Regions from separate parts of the Cobetia sp. 2AS genome, predicted to be linked through region 1. Evidence: predicted binding sites of a transcription regulator. Region 1 holds the regulator's gene; each other region holds the start of a gene.
The links. The regulator FNR, encoded in region 1, switches genes on or off when oxygen is low (the NO sensors DNR and NnrR bind a similar motif). The targets are predictions, from matches to a motif close to TTGATNTANATCAA.
Positions count from the first base shown of each region.

Region 1 (4,177 bases):
TTCGAGGCCATTCCGGCCGAGTCACGCTATCGCTTCATGCTGGATGAGTCGCAGAACACCATCATGGGCTTCATCAAGGGGCCGGTCTGTCGCGGGCAGGTCGCGGTGGATGTGATCAATGATCACTTCTGGGTCGGCTTCACTGACCCGAAGATGTTCAGTCACCCGGAAGTGGAACGCACCCTGGCCGAGGAAGGGAAGAATCTCAGCCTGCCCGCCGAGCAGAGCAGCAATGCGTTGCCGATCAGCTCCTGGGTCAAGTTCGAGAGCAAACAGACCGCCTATCTCAAGGCCAAGCAGCGCCTGATGTCCCAGGCCTATCTCGATGGCGATCTGCGCCTGGATGAGCGAGTGCTGTGGGACGGCAGCGGCTGGGCCGAGGGCCCCGGCCAGGGTCGCAACCCCAACGCGGCCCTGACCATCTATCGTCACTTCGACAATGCGGCGGTGATGAAGGGGCTGGTCGGTGGCGTGCCCAAGACGGGCTGGATTATCGATTACCCGATGCTGGAGCGCATCCACTATCTGCTGGTCGCCGGCTTCGATGTCTATGGCAACCTCGGCCATCAGCTGGTCACCCGTCTGTACATGGACTTCCTGCGCATGGAAGGCGAGAACAACCTGCTGGTGCTGTTGCCGGCAGGCGAGCGCCAGGCGGTGCATGACAGCTGGTATCGCGATGTCAGCCCCGGGCTTGTCGAGCTGCTGTTCAAGAAGCCGCCGCAGTTCGATGCGCCCAGTGGCATCGTCTGGACGCCGCAGGAGCTGTCATCGCCGAACCAGGCTCGCCTTGGGTTGATGCGGCGCATGCAGGAGCGCCTCGCGCCGGAACTCGGCCATGAGCGCAGCCTGAGCAATGTCGAGGACGAGCACGTGCGACATGAGCTGCAGGCCCTCGCTGCGGTGCAGGGAGTCTCGGCCAGCCTGATGCCGGAGGTGACGATCGTCGCGCTGGAGGATGGCACTGATGACTCGCCGCGCCTTTACAGCGTGCTGCGCAATTCCGCCCACGCCAACATCACCAGCCTGTTCGATGAGGAGAAAAATCGCCGTCCTGAGGAAGACACTCTCGATGTCTTGCGTGGCGTGGCGGGCGATTACCCGAATGCCTTCTGGCGTCTGACGCCTGACACCCTGACGGGGCTGGCAGAGCGGGTGGCGGCACTCGAGACCGAAGAGGACTATCGCGCCCTGCAGGCCGATATCGGGGTGCGCCGGACTGATCCGCGCTTCTGGGAGTTCTCCGACAGCGTGCTGCGCACCAACTATGCTGATCGCCCTGTCGAAGCGGGCATGCTGGACTATAACCGCCTCGAGAACCGCTGATCGCCAGCGAAGGCCGAGACAAGGCCTATTGTCATGACTGTCTGGGCTGCCAGGACTGTCAGGGTTGTCAGGACGACTGACGACTGGCCTGACAGAAAGAAGAAGCCCGCCACGCAAATTGCGTGGCGGGCTTCTGTCTTGTGTGGTGCCGACATGGCGCCCTGGCGGTGGATCAGCGCAGTGTCGCTCAGCGTGATGTGCTGTCAGCAGGCGTCATCAGCGACCGCCCTGACACTCGCCTTCGGCCAGTTCGATCAGGCCATCCAGATGCAGGATATGCACCTCGCGGGCACGAATGTCGACCAGCCCCTGGGTCTGGAAGCGGGTCAGGATACGGCTGATGGTTTCGACGGCCAGCCCCAGATAGTTGCCGATATCGGCGCGTGCCATCGAGAGGCGGAAGCTGTACGGCGAATAGCCACGGCGACGGAAGCGCTGTGACAGGTTGACCAGGAAGCTCGCCAGTCGCTCATCGGCTGTCTTGCGCGACAGCAGCATCATCATGCGGCGGTCTTCGTGCAACTCCTTGCTCAGGCTCTTGAACAGCTGGGTTCTCAGCTCCGGCATCTGCTCCGAGAGCGCATTGAGGCGGTCGAAGGGAATCTCGCAGACGGTGGTGGTCTCCAGCGCCACCGCGGTGCCGGGATAGCAATTGCTGTCGATGGCATCGAGTCCGGCCAGCTCGCTGGGCAGGTAGAAGCCGGTCAGCTGCTCCATGCCGCTGTTTTCATTGGTGATCTGCTTGAGACTGCCGGAGCGCACCGTGAAGACGCAATCGAAGGCATCGCCCTGGGTGAAGAGCACTTCCCCTTTTCTGAGTGGCGCGCGACGGCGGATGATGGCGTCAAACTGGTCGATATCTTCCATGTTCAGTGCCAGTGGCAGGCACAGTGAACTCAGCGAACAGGTCTGGCAGCGGGCTTCATGGGCGCGCAAGCGGTGTGATGCCTGTGCATTGGCCGTCATGGTGACTCTCCTGAGGAATGTCACCGCTACCCCTGGGGCAGGGCAGCGGGAGGGGTCTTTCGGGCGCAACGAACGGTGGGGCGGGGCCTTGTCGCCCGCCGCTACCCTGCTCAGCCGAATTGATTCGAGCGGCCAGAGTCTGAGCGCTCATCGGCTGGCGCAGCGCAATTTCGTGGCGCCATAATATTAGATTTTATTAATTCATTATCCTGCCCAACCCATGGGCGTTGCAAGGTGTGTGAACTTTAGGCCTGGTTGGCCCCGCGTGACCATACCGCGACGACCTGCCTCAGCCAGCTGCGCCGAGCAGCAGGATCAGTGCGGCGGCCAGCGTCGCCAGTGCCAGTATGCCCCAGGCACGTGGCGCTGGTGTGTCAGGCTGACGTACGCCGTTGATGCGATGTTCCTGCATGGGGCCATCGCCTTCGCGCTCGTCGCTGTCAGCGCTTGCAGCGCGCGAAAGACTGCCCAGTGCCAGCATGGCAAACAGCACCAGGCTGCCCAGCGTGAGGGCCAGCACCCAGAGATTCCAGAACAGGGGGAGTCCAGTTGTCTCCAGCAGATTCATGTCGTGTCTCCTGAGCGGTGTCCTGTCATGGGTCGCGGCTGGCGATGTCGCTCGCGGGGGCGGCCTGCTGCAGGTAGGCGAGCAACGCCGTGATTTCGGCAGTGCCACGTACGTCATTGGGGGCGGCGAGAATCTCGTCTTCCGCGTAGGGCACGCCCAGGCCTTGCAGGGCTCGCATGCGTGCCGCGATGCCTTCGCCGCTCAACGCCCGCTTGAACAACCACGGGTAGGCGGGCATCGCTGAGCCCGGCACCTGACTGCGCGGGTCATGCAGGTGCAGGCGCTGCCAGGCATCGTCATGCTGCGCAGACAGCTGGCTCAAATCCGTCCCCCAGCGCTCGACGCCCCACAGCGAGGGACGGTCGTAGTAGCGCGCCCGGGCGATCGTCGCATCGCCGTGGCGCGCCGTATCGCCAGGTAGATCGCGCACCATGCGTGTGTGGCACTGCTGACAGCCCTCGCGTTGGTAGATGCGCTGGCCCTCCAGCGCCAGGGCGCTCAGCGGTTTGAGGTCTTCGGGTGCGCTGGCGAGGCTGGGGTGAGCCCCGAGCGGCACCAGCTGGGCAAGGGCGCCGAGGCTCATGGTGAGCAGGCATAGTGCCGTTATCAGGCCGGCGTGACGTTCGAGCAGGACATGTCTCATGCGTAGTGCCCTCCCGAGGATGTGGCAGGGGGCGTGGTAGAGGTGGACGCAGAGTGCATGGCAGGCTCTGATGATGCCTTGTGCGAGCCGGGGCTCAGGCGCTGGCGCTCGTGAGCGGCTTGGCGTTCGCTCTTTTGATCAGCCAGGGTGCGCGTCACGTTGAGGAGCATCAGCAGCATGCCGAGCGCCCAGCAGGCGAGCCCGCCCAGCGAGATCATCATCGGCATGCGGGCCGCTTCCAGCACCTCGCTCAAGGTGTATAGCGGCCTGCCGTCATCTGCCAGCACATGCCACATGCTGCCTTGAAGCAGCGTGGTCGCCCAGCTGGCGGCAACGCACAGCAGGGTGCCGATGATGGCCAGCAGGGCGTGCGTCTTGAGCAGCGCGAGGGAGCGCATCGGGGGCAGCAGGTGATAGGCCATCACGATGGCGACTGTCGCGACCACCCCCAGGCTTGCTGCCGGCGATAGACTGTTGGTGGCACTGAAGGTCAGGGCGTTGAGTGTCGGCAATGACAGCAGGCTGTACTCAAGTACCGCCAGGGCGAAGCTGACCAGAGCTGCCGCCAGCAGGCAGTTAAGCGGATCCCGGCGCAATGAGTGCCAATCCTCCTTGAGTGTCATCAGGCCATTGAGGCTGAGTGCCAGCCCCGGCGCCAGCAGCAGGAGGCCCAT
Region 1 covers NZ_JARWKQ010000003.1:120,145-124,321, forward strand. Annotated here, with positions in the region: gene QD356_RS10390 (fatty acid cis/trans isomerase) at 1-1,326, shown strand, start outside; gene fnr (fumarate/nitrate reduction transcriptional regulator Fnr) at 1,543-2,292, opposite strand; gene QD356_RS10400 (hypothetical protein) at 2,582-2,860, opposite strand; gene QD356_RS10405 (cbb3-type cytochrome c oxidase subunit II) at 2,886-3,503, opposite strand; gene QD356_RS10410 (cbb3-type cytochrome c oxidase subunit I) at 3,500-4,177, opposite strand, start outside.

Region 2 (4,177 bases), on a different contig from region 1:
GAGGCCGCTTCCCAGATCGTCACGTGACCGGGAATGATGTCAGGCCACATGCTGATGCCGAAACCGCTGTAGCCCAGGAAGATCAAGGCCAGCACCAGCAGGAAAGGCTGGGCATGATATTCAAGGGCGACGGCGCGGATCAGCGCATAACCGGCCAGCACTACCAGCACTGGCACCGGCAGGAACCAGAACAGCTGCGGCAGCGTGAACCAGCGCTCGGCGATGGCGGGGTGTGCCAGCGGAGTCCACAGACTGACGGCCGCGATCATGATCAATACCCACAGCGTCAGCGGACGCGTCAGGGCAAACATGCGCGCTTGGAGAATACCTTCGGTCTTCATGATCAGCCAGGTGCTGCCGAGCAATGCATAGGTGAACAGCAGCGCCACACCGCAGAACAGCGGGAAGGGTGACAACCAGTCCAGCGAACCACCGCTGAAATGAACCCCATCGAAGGCGATGCCCTGGATATAGCCTCCCAGTGCGACACCTTGACTGAAGGTAGCCAGCACCGAGCCACCCACGAAGGCCTTGTCCCACCAGTGGCGGCTCACGTCCGAGGCCTTGAAGCGAAATTCGAAGGCGACACCGCGGAAGATGAGGCCGATCAACATGGCGACAAGAGGAATGCTCAGGGCTTCCAGCAAGACGGCGTAGGCCAGCGGAAAGGCCGCAAATAGACCCGCGCCGCCCAGCACCAGCCATGTCTCGTTGCCATCCCACACGGGGGCTACGGTATTCATCATCACATCGCGGTCCACCTTTTCCTCCACCCACGGGAAGAGGATGCCGATGCCCAGATCAAAGCCGTCCATGATCACGTACATCATCAGGCCGAACAGGATGATGCCCGCCCAGATGACAGAAAGGTCGATACCCATAGCGTTCATCGCTCCGGTCAGTGAGTGGTGCCGTCGAGAGATTCCTCGATGGCCGACAGTGGACGGGAAGGTGTGCGTGGCTTGCCGGGGCCGCCGCTGGGGGCGTGGCTGTCATCACCCGCAGGCCCTTTCTTGATCAGCTTGAAGATGTAGTTGATCCCCGTGCCGAAGACGATGAAGTAGACCGTGACAAAGGCCGTCAGGCTGATGCTGAGGTGAACGGCGCTGTGGGCAGAGACGGCATCTTCCGTTCTCATTAAGCCGTAGATCACCCACGGCTGGCGGCCGACTTCGGTGGTGAACCAGCCCGCGAGTATCGCGATCAGACCGGCCGGCCCCATGGCGACGGCCAGCCTCAGCCAGCGCCGCGAGGTGAAGAGCCTGCCCTTGCGGGCCAGATAGACACCCGAGAGGCCGAGCAGAATCATCGCAAGGCCCAGGCCGACCATCAGGCGGAAGCTCCAGAACACGACGGTCGAATTGGGGCGGTCGGCGGCGGGGAAGTCCTTGAGTGCCGGTACCTGCTTGTCGATGTCATGCATCAACAGCAGGCTGCCGAGGGCCGGAATCTCGAGTGCGAAGCGCGTCTCTTCGCGCTGCATGTCGGGCACACCGAACAGGATCAACGGCGTCGGTTCCCCATTGCTGTTGTCCCAATGGCCTTCGATGGCCGCGATCTTGGCCGGCTGGTGCTTGAGCGTATTCAGGCCATGCATGTCGCCGACGAAAGCCTGCAGCGGGGCGGTCACCATCAACATCAGCACCGCCATGACCAGCATCTTGCGCACTTCCGGGGTGTCGCGTTTCTTGAGCAGCAACCAGGCGGCGGAGGCAGCGACGAACAGCGAGGTGCTCAGGAAGGAGGCCAGTGCCATGTGGGCCAGGCGATAGGGGAAGGAGGGGTTGAAGACGATCGCGAACCAGTCGACCGGCACGACGATGCCATCGATGACCTCATGCCCCTGTGGGGTCTGCATCCAGCTGTTGGAGGATAGGATCCAGAACATCGAGACCAGGGTGCCGAGAGCGACCATGCAGGTCGAGAAGAAGTGCAGGCCGCGACCGACGCGATTCCAGCCAAACAGCATCACGCCGAGGAAGCCGGCTTCGAGGAAGAAGGCGGTCAGCACTTCATAGGTCAGCAGTGGTCCGGTCACGCTGCCGGCAAAGGCCGAGAAACCGCTCCAATGCGTGCCGAACTGGTAGGCCATGACCAGTCCTGACACCACACCCATCGCGAAGTTGACCGCGAATATCTTCGACCAGAAATGATAGAGGTTGCGGTAGACCTGTGTGCCCGTCTTCAACCACATGCCTTCCAGCACCGCCAGATAACTGGCGAGGCCAATAGTGATGGCCGGGAAGATGATGTGAAACGAGATGGTGAAGGCGAACTGTATCCTGGCCAGGTCGATGGCCTCGGTGCCGAACATGGCAATGTCTCCTGAGTAGGCGGCAAGGGGGACGGCCCTGCCTGAATCTTCGCCGCTACTCTAGGGAGCCGCCGAAAGCCATAACAGGCTCAGTTGTGCGAGAAAAAACCATATCAGTTGCGCGCGGAACCTTGGCCGGGCGTTAACTGCCCGTGAGACAGTCAGCCGGCTAGCCAGGTGGTATGGCGAGAAGCCAGCAAGGCGAGCCGAGCAGGGGGGCACACTCTGATTCACGTCAGCACCATGTCAGTGTCAGGTGCTTGTTGTATCGCCCTTGGCGGCAGGCCCCGCCATGGCGGGCTATGGCGCTTCCTTAAGGGGCACGCGTGCGGCATCAGGGCGTGCAATCAAGGTACGCAACAAGGTGCGCAAGCAAGGCGTGGCAAGCGGCTGGCGCGCGAGTGACATGCGCCGCATAAGGCTGTTTTCGCCCCCGCGGATAACGCGTGAAGACTGTGTGGCAAGGCGGCCACAAGGGCTGCGGCATTTGCGCGCACTCATGCACACTCGTGCGCGCACATACTCAAGTCGCTCTTCGTACCTCGCATCTCGTATGCAGCCTGAGCGGTCCGCGTTTCAGGCTGCCTTGAGCAATTCACCCAATGTCTGCATGGCGCGCTCTGACGCCGCATCCCACGGGTGGCCGTAGCTCAAGCGAATGCAATGCTTGAAGCCCTGGGTGGCCGAGAAGATGGGCCCCGGTGCCAGACTGATGCCGTGGGCCAGCGCCTGTTGAAACAGGGCCAGCGAGTCGATGTGCTCGGGAAGCTCGCACCACAGGAAATAGCCCCCGTGGGGATGGGTGACGCGGGTGTCTTCTGGGAAGTAGCGATCAATGGCTGCCAGCATGGCCGTCTGCTGGGTCTCGAGCGCCAGGCGTAGCTTGCGCAGGTGGCGGTCGTAGCCGCCGTTCTGGAGGTAGTCGGCCAGGGCTACCTGGGCAGGCAGCGATGGCGAGATGGTCGTCATCAACTTGAGGCGCGAAATCTCCCGGGTATGCCGCCCAGCGGATATCCAGCCCACCCGATAGCCCGGCGCCAGGCACTTGGAGAACGACCCGCAGTGCATCACCAGACCCTCGACATCCAGCGCCTTGACGGGTTGCGGGGGCGACACCTCGGCACGTTGATCGAAATACAGTTCCGCGTAGACATCATCCTCCAGCATCGGTAGCTGATGACGGCAGAGCAGCGCATACAGTTCGGCCTTGCGTGCATCGCTCAGGCTGGCCCCCAGCGGATTCTGCAGATGACTCATGAACCAGCAGGCCTTGATGGGCAGCGTCTCCAGACGATTCTCGAGTACCACGAGATCAATCCCGTCGCGTGGGTGTACCGGAATTTCCACCGCGCGCAGCTTGAGCCGCTCAAGCACCTGAAGCGTGGCATAGAAGGCCGGCGCCTCGATGGCGACAAGGTCCCCGGGCTGGGTGACACATTGCAGGCCAAGATTGAGCGCCTCCATGGCGCCATTGGTGATCACCAGCTCCTCCGTCGGCAGCTGCATGCCGTTGACCATGTAGCGCTGAGCGATCTGTCGGCACAGGTCAGGATGGCCTGTGGTCATGTCGGAGATCACGGCATGCGATGACAGTTGGCGCAGCCCACGCGTCATACTGGTCGCAAGCCGCGCGAGGGGGAAGAGCTCCGGGCTCGGGAAGGCAGAGCCGAAGGGGACGGTATCGTTGTCGCGCAGTGAGCCCAGCACCGAGAACACCAGTTCACTGACGGCGACATCGGAAGGGGCTTGCTGCTGCAGGGCGGCATGCGGCTCATCGAGTATCCGCGAGGCATTGTCACGCACGAAATACCCTGAGCGCGGCCGCGCACTGATCAGGCCCTGATTCTCCAGCAGGTAATATGC
Region 2 covers NZ_JARWKQ010000002.1:635,755-639,931, reverse strand. Annotated here, with positions in the region: gene cydB (cytochrome d ubiquinol oxidase subunit II) at 1-881, opposite strand, end outside; gene QD356_RS07790 (cytochrome ubiquinol oxidase subunit I) at 899-2,314, opposite strand; gene QD356_RS07785 (PLP-dependent aminotransferase family protein) at 2,891-4,177, opposite strand, start outside.
Region 2: a site for FNR is predicted at 2,540-2,553, ahead of QD356_RS07790 (cytochrome ubiquinol oxidase subunit I). Genes of this name have one in related genera too.

Region 3 (4,177 bases), on a different contig from region 1:
CCAGCTCGCCGAAGTCGACGTAGGCGTCCCGCGTCGCACCGAGATCCCGCTTGGAGATGTCGATCAGGTCCAGCGATTCCAGGCTGAAGCGCCCTGCACTATAGGCTGCCAGTCCACGCATGTAGTAGGCATAATCGACCTGCGGGTGGTCCGGGTGCAGCCGAATGAAGCGGCTGGCCGCCGCGCGTGCGGCTTCCCAGTTGTCCACCTGGTAGTAGGCGTAGATCAGCTCCAGCTGCGACTGTTCGGCATAGCTGCCGAACGGGAAGCGAGTATCCAGTGCTTCAAGTTGTTGCACGGCGGAGTTGAAGCGGCTGGTATCCAGGGAAACCTGAGCCTGACGGTACAGCTCCTGCTCCTGAAGATCCGGTGCCGGCTCGTTGGACGCACAGCCGACCAGCAAGGTGCTGGCCAGGGCGAAGGCAGTCAAGGGAAGGGCGCGCATCGGTTTCCTCATCTCGGGCAATCCATGGCGGGCATGCTAGAATCCGCCGATCCGCACTCACTATAAAGCAAAGGCCCTTTCCTGCGAAACGGCCTCAGAGAGCAATATGCCAGACACCATCAACCGCGAAGAGCGGATCCCGGAGGCGATGATTGGCATGCGCCTTGATCAGGCCTGCGCCGAGATCTTCTCCGACTATTCCCGCGAGCGCCTCAAGCACTGGATCAAGACCGGTGCCTTGACCCTCGACGGTGCCGCCGTCAAACCCCGCGAGAAGGTCTATGGCGGTGAACGTCTGGCCCTGACCGCCGAGCTTGAAGAAGAAGTCAGTCATGGCCCCGAGGACATCGAGCTCGAGATCGTCTTCGAGGATGACGACGTGCTGGTCATCAACAAGGAGCACGGCATGGTCGTGCACCCGGGGGCCGGCAATCCGGATGGCACGCTGCTCAATGCCATCCTGCACCATTGTCCGGGCAATGCCATGCTGCCGCGTGCCGGTATCGTGCATCGTCTCGACAAGGACACCAGTGGCCTGATGGTGGTCGCCAAGTCGCTGACCGCCCAGGCGGACCTGGTCGAGCAGCTGCAGGCGCGTACCGTGTCTCGCGAGTACGATGCCGTCGTGACCGGTGTGCTGACGGCGGGCGGTACCGTGGATGCGCCCATCGGGCGTCACCCCAAGGATCGCAAGCGTCAGGCCGTGACCCATAGCGGCAAGATGGCGATCACGCATTTTCGCGTGGTGGAGCGCTTCCGGGGGCATACCCATATCCGCTGCAAGCTGGAAACCGGACGTACCCACCAGATCCGTGTGCACATGGCGCACCAGCGCTATCCGCTGATCGGGGACCCGGTCTACGGAGGCCGTCTGAAGCTTCCGCCGGGGGCCAGTGACCCGCTCAAGGAGTTGCTGCGTCAGTTCCCGCGTCAGGCGCTGCATGCCCGTCGCCTCGCCTTCATCCACCCGATCACGGGCAAGGAAGTCGAATTCCGCGCCGAGATGCCGGGTGACATGCTGGTCTTGATCGACTATCTCAAGGAAGACATCGCCCGCTGAGGGGCTCGGTTCGCGTATCCCATCGCGCCAGGAGAGGTTATGCACGACGAGAGTCTACGCCCGACCCTGATTCTGCCGGACTGGCCAGCACCCAGTCCGGTGCAGGCCTTCGTGACCACGCGTGAGAGTGGCCCGAGTCAGGGGCCATACGCTGGCTTCAATCCGGCGCGGCATGTCGGGGATGATCCGGCGATGGTCGCGCGGGTGCGTGATCTGCTCGCGGCGGAGGTCGATGATGGTCGTCCACTGGCGTGGCTGGATCAGGTGCATGGGACTCAGGTGGTGGATGCCTTTGACGTCTGTCACGCCGATGAGCGCCATGAGGCGGTGCCACCACGTGCTGACGCCTGCATCAGTACCGGTACGGGGCAGGCCTGCGTGGTGATGACGGCGGACTGCCTGCCGGTGCTGTTCTGTGATCGTCAGGGGACGCGGGTCGGGGTGGCGCATGCGGGCTGGCGTGGCCTGGTGGAAGGTGTGCTGGAAGCCACTGTCGCTCGTCTTGGAGATGACCCGGGCGAGCTGATGGCCTGGCTGGGCCCGGCGATCTCCAATGCCCAGTTCGAGGTCGGCCCCGAGGTGCGTGACGCCTTCATCGCGGATCTCCCCGAGGCCGACGACGCCTTCGAATCCAGCCCCTATCGGCTGGGCCACTACATGGGCGACCTCTACAAGCTGGCTCGCCTGCGGCTGGAGCGTGCGGGGGTCGGCCATGTCAGTGGCGGTCACTTCTGTACCGCCTCGGAATCGCGCTTCTACTCCCATCGCCGTGATGATGGCGTGACGGGGCGAATGGCCACGGTGATCTGGCTGCGCTGATAGCGTGAAATGGAGACCTGGCCGCCGCGATGCACCGACGCTCGGCAAGCCGAAAGACAAAAGCGCCCCGTTGACCTGATCACTCAGGTTGGCGGGGCGCTTTTCCGTGTCGAGCGGAAGCCCCTGGCGACATCTTCAGGCGCTGAGGGCCAACCTGCTGCAGGGGAACCTGATCTGGATCATGCTTCGCGGACAACATGCTGCGTTGCCGCAAATCACGCCTTGAAAGCGACCCCCCAGCCCCCCATCTCTAGGGTTAGATACGAAATGTTACAGGCGAAGCTCCTGAGAAGAGGAGTACCGCCATGACTCTCAGGAGAAGGCACCATGCGCATCGACAAACTCACCAGCAAGCTGCAGAACGCGCTTGCGGATGCCCAGTCGCTCGCCGTCGGGCGAGGCCACAATGAAATCCATCCCCAGCACCTGCTGCTGGCCCTGCTGGAGGACCGCGATGGCGGTCTCAAGGCGTTGGTCAACAAGGCGGGCGGTGATGCCACCAGCTTGATGAGCGGGCTCAAGCGTCAACTGGATGACCTGCCCACCGTGTCCCAGTTCGACGGCAATGTCGCGCCTTCCCAGGCGCTCGGCAAGCTTCTGAATCTGGCCGACCGCGAAGCCCAGAAACGCGGCGATCAATACATCGCTTCCGAGCTCGCGTTGCTGGCCGCGCTGGAGCTGGGCGGTGATCTCGGCAAGTTGTTCACCTCCTCGGGCATCAAGAAGCCCGCCCTGACCTCCGCCATCGATGCACTGCGCGGTGGCGAGGCGGTGGGAGATGCCGACGCCGAGAACAATCGAGAGGCACTCAACAAGTACACGATGGACCTCACCCAGCGTGCGCGCGACGGCAAGCTCGATCCGGTGATCGGGCGTGACGAGGAGATTCGTCGCACGATTCAGGTCCTTCAGCGTCGCACCAAGAACAACCCGGTGTTGATCGGTGAGCCCGGTGTCGGCAAGACCGCCATCGTCGAGGGGCTGGCCAGCCGTATCGTCAATGGCGAGGTGCCGGAAGGCCTCAAGAACAAGCGTGTGCTGTCTCTCGACATGGGCTCGCTGCTGGCGGGGGCCAAGTTCCGCGGTGAGTTCGAGGAGCGCCTCAAGTCCGTCCTCAAGGAGCTGTCGCAGGAAGAAGGCCAGGTCATCCTGTTCATCGATGAGCTGCACACCATGGTCGGCGCGGGCAAGGCCGAGGGCGCGATGGATGCCGGCAACATGCTCAAGCCGGCGCTGGCGCGTGGCGAGCTGCACTGTGTCGGTGCCACCACGCTTGACGAGTATCGTCAGTACATCGAGAAGGACGCCGCGCTGGAGCGCCGCTTCCAGAAGGTGCAGGTCGACCAGCCCAGCGAGGAAGACACCATCGCCATCCTGCGTGGCCTGAAGGAGCGCTACGAGGTGCACCACGGCGTCGACATCACCGACAGCGCCATCATCGCCGCCGCGCGGTTGTCCTCGCGCTACATCACGGACCGCCAGCTGCCGGACAAGGCGATCGACCTGATCGATGAGGCCGCGTCACGCATCCGCATGGAACTGGATTCCAAGCCGGAGGAGATGGACCGTCTCGACCGCCGCCTGATCCAGCTCAAGATGGAGCGTGAAGCGCTCAAGAAGGAAACCGACGAGGCGGCGCTCAAGCGTCTCGGCGCGCTTGAGGACCAGATCTCGGAGCTGGAGCGGGAATATGCCGATCTCGATGAGGTCTGGAAGGCCGAGAAGGCCAGTATCCAGGGGGCAGCGCAGTTCAAGGCCGAACTGGAACAGGCGCGCATCGATCTGGAACAGGCGCGGCGTGCCGGCGACCTCAGCCGCATGTCGGAACTGCAGTACGGCGTGATTCCGGGGCT
Region 3 covers NZ_JARWKQ010000008.1:7,607-11,783, reverse strand. Annotated here, with positions in the region: gene QD356_RS16415 (outer membrane protein assembly factor BamD) at 1-445, opposite strand, end outside; gene rluD (23S rRNA pseudouridine(1911/1915/1917) synthase RluD) at 552-1,505, shown strand; gene pgeF (peptidoglycan editing factor PgeF) at 1,545-2,324, shown strand; gene clpB (ATP-dependent chaperone ClpB) at 2,652-4,177, shown strand, end outside.
Region 3: a site for FNR is predicted at 2,494-2,507, ahead of clpB (ATP-dependent chaperone ClpB). Genes of this name have one in related genera too.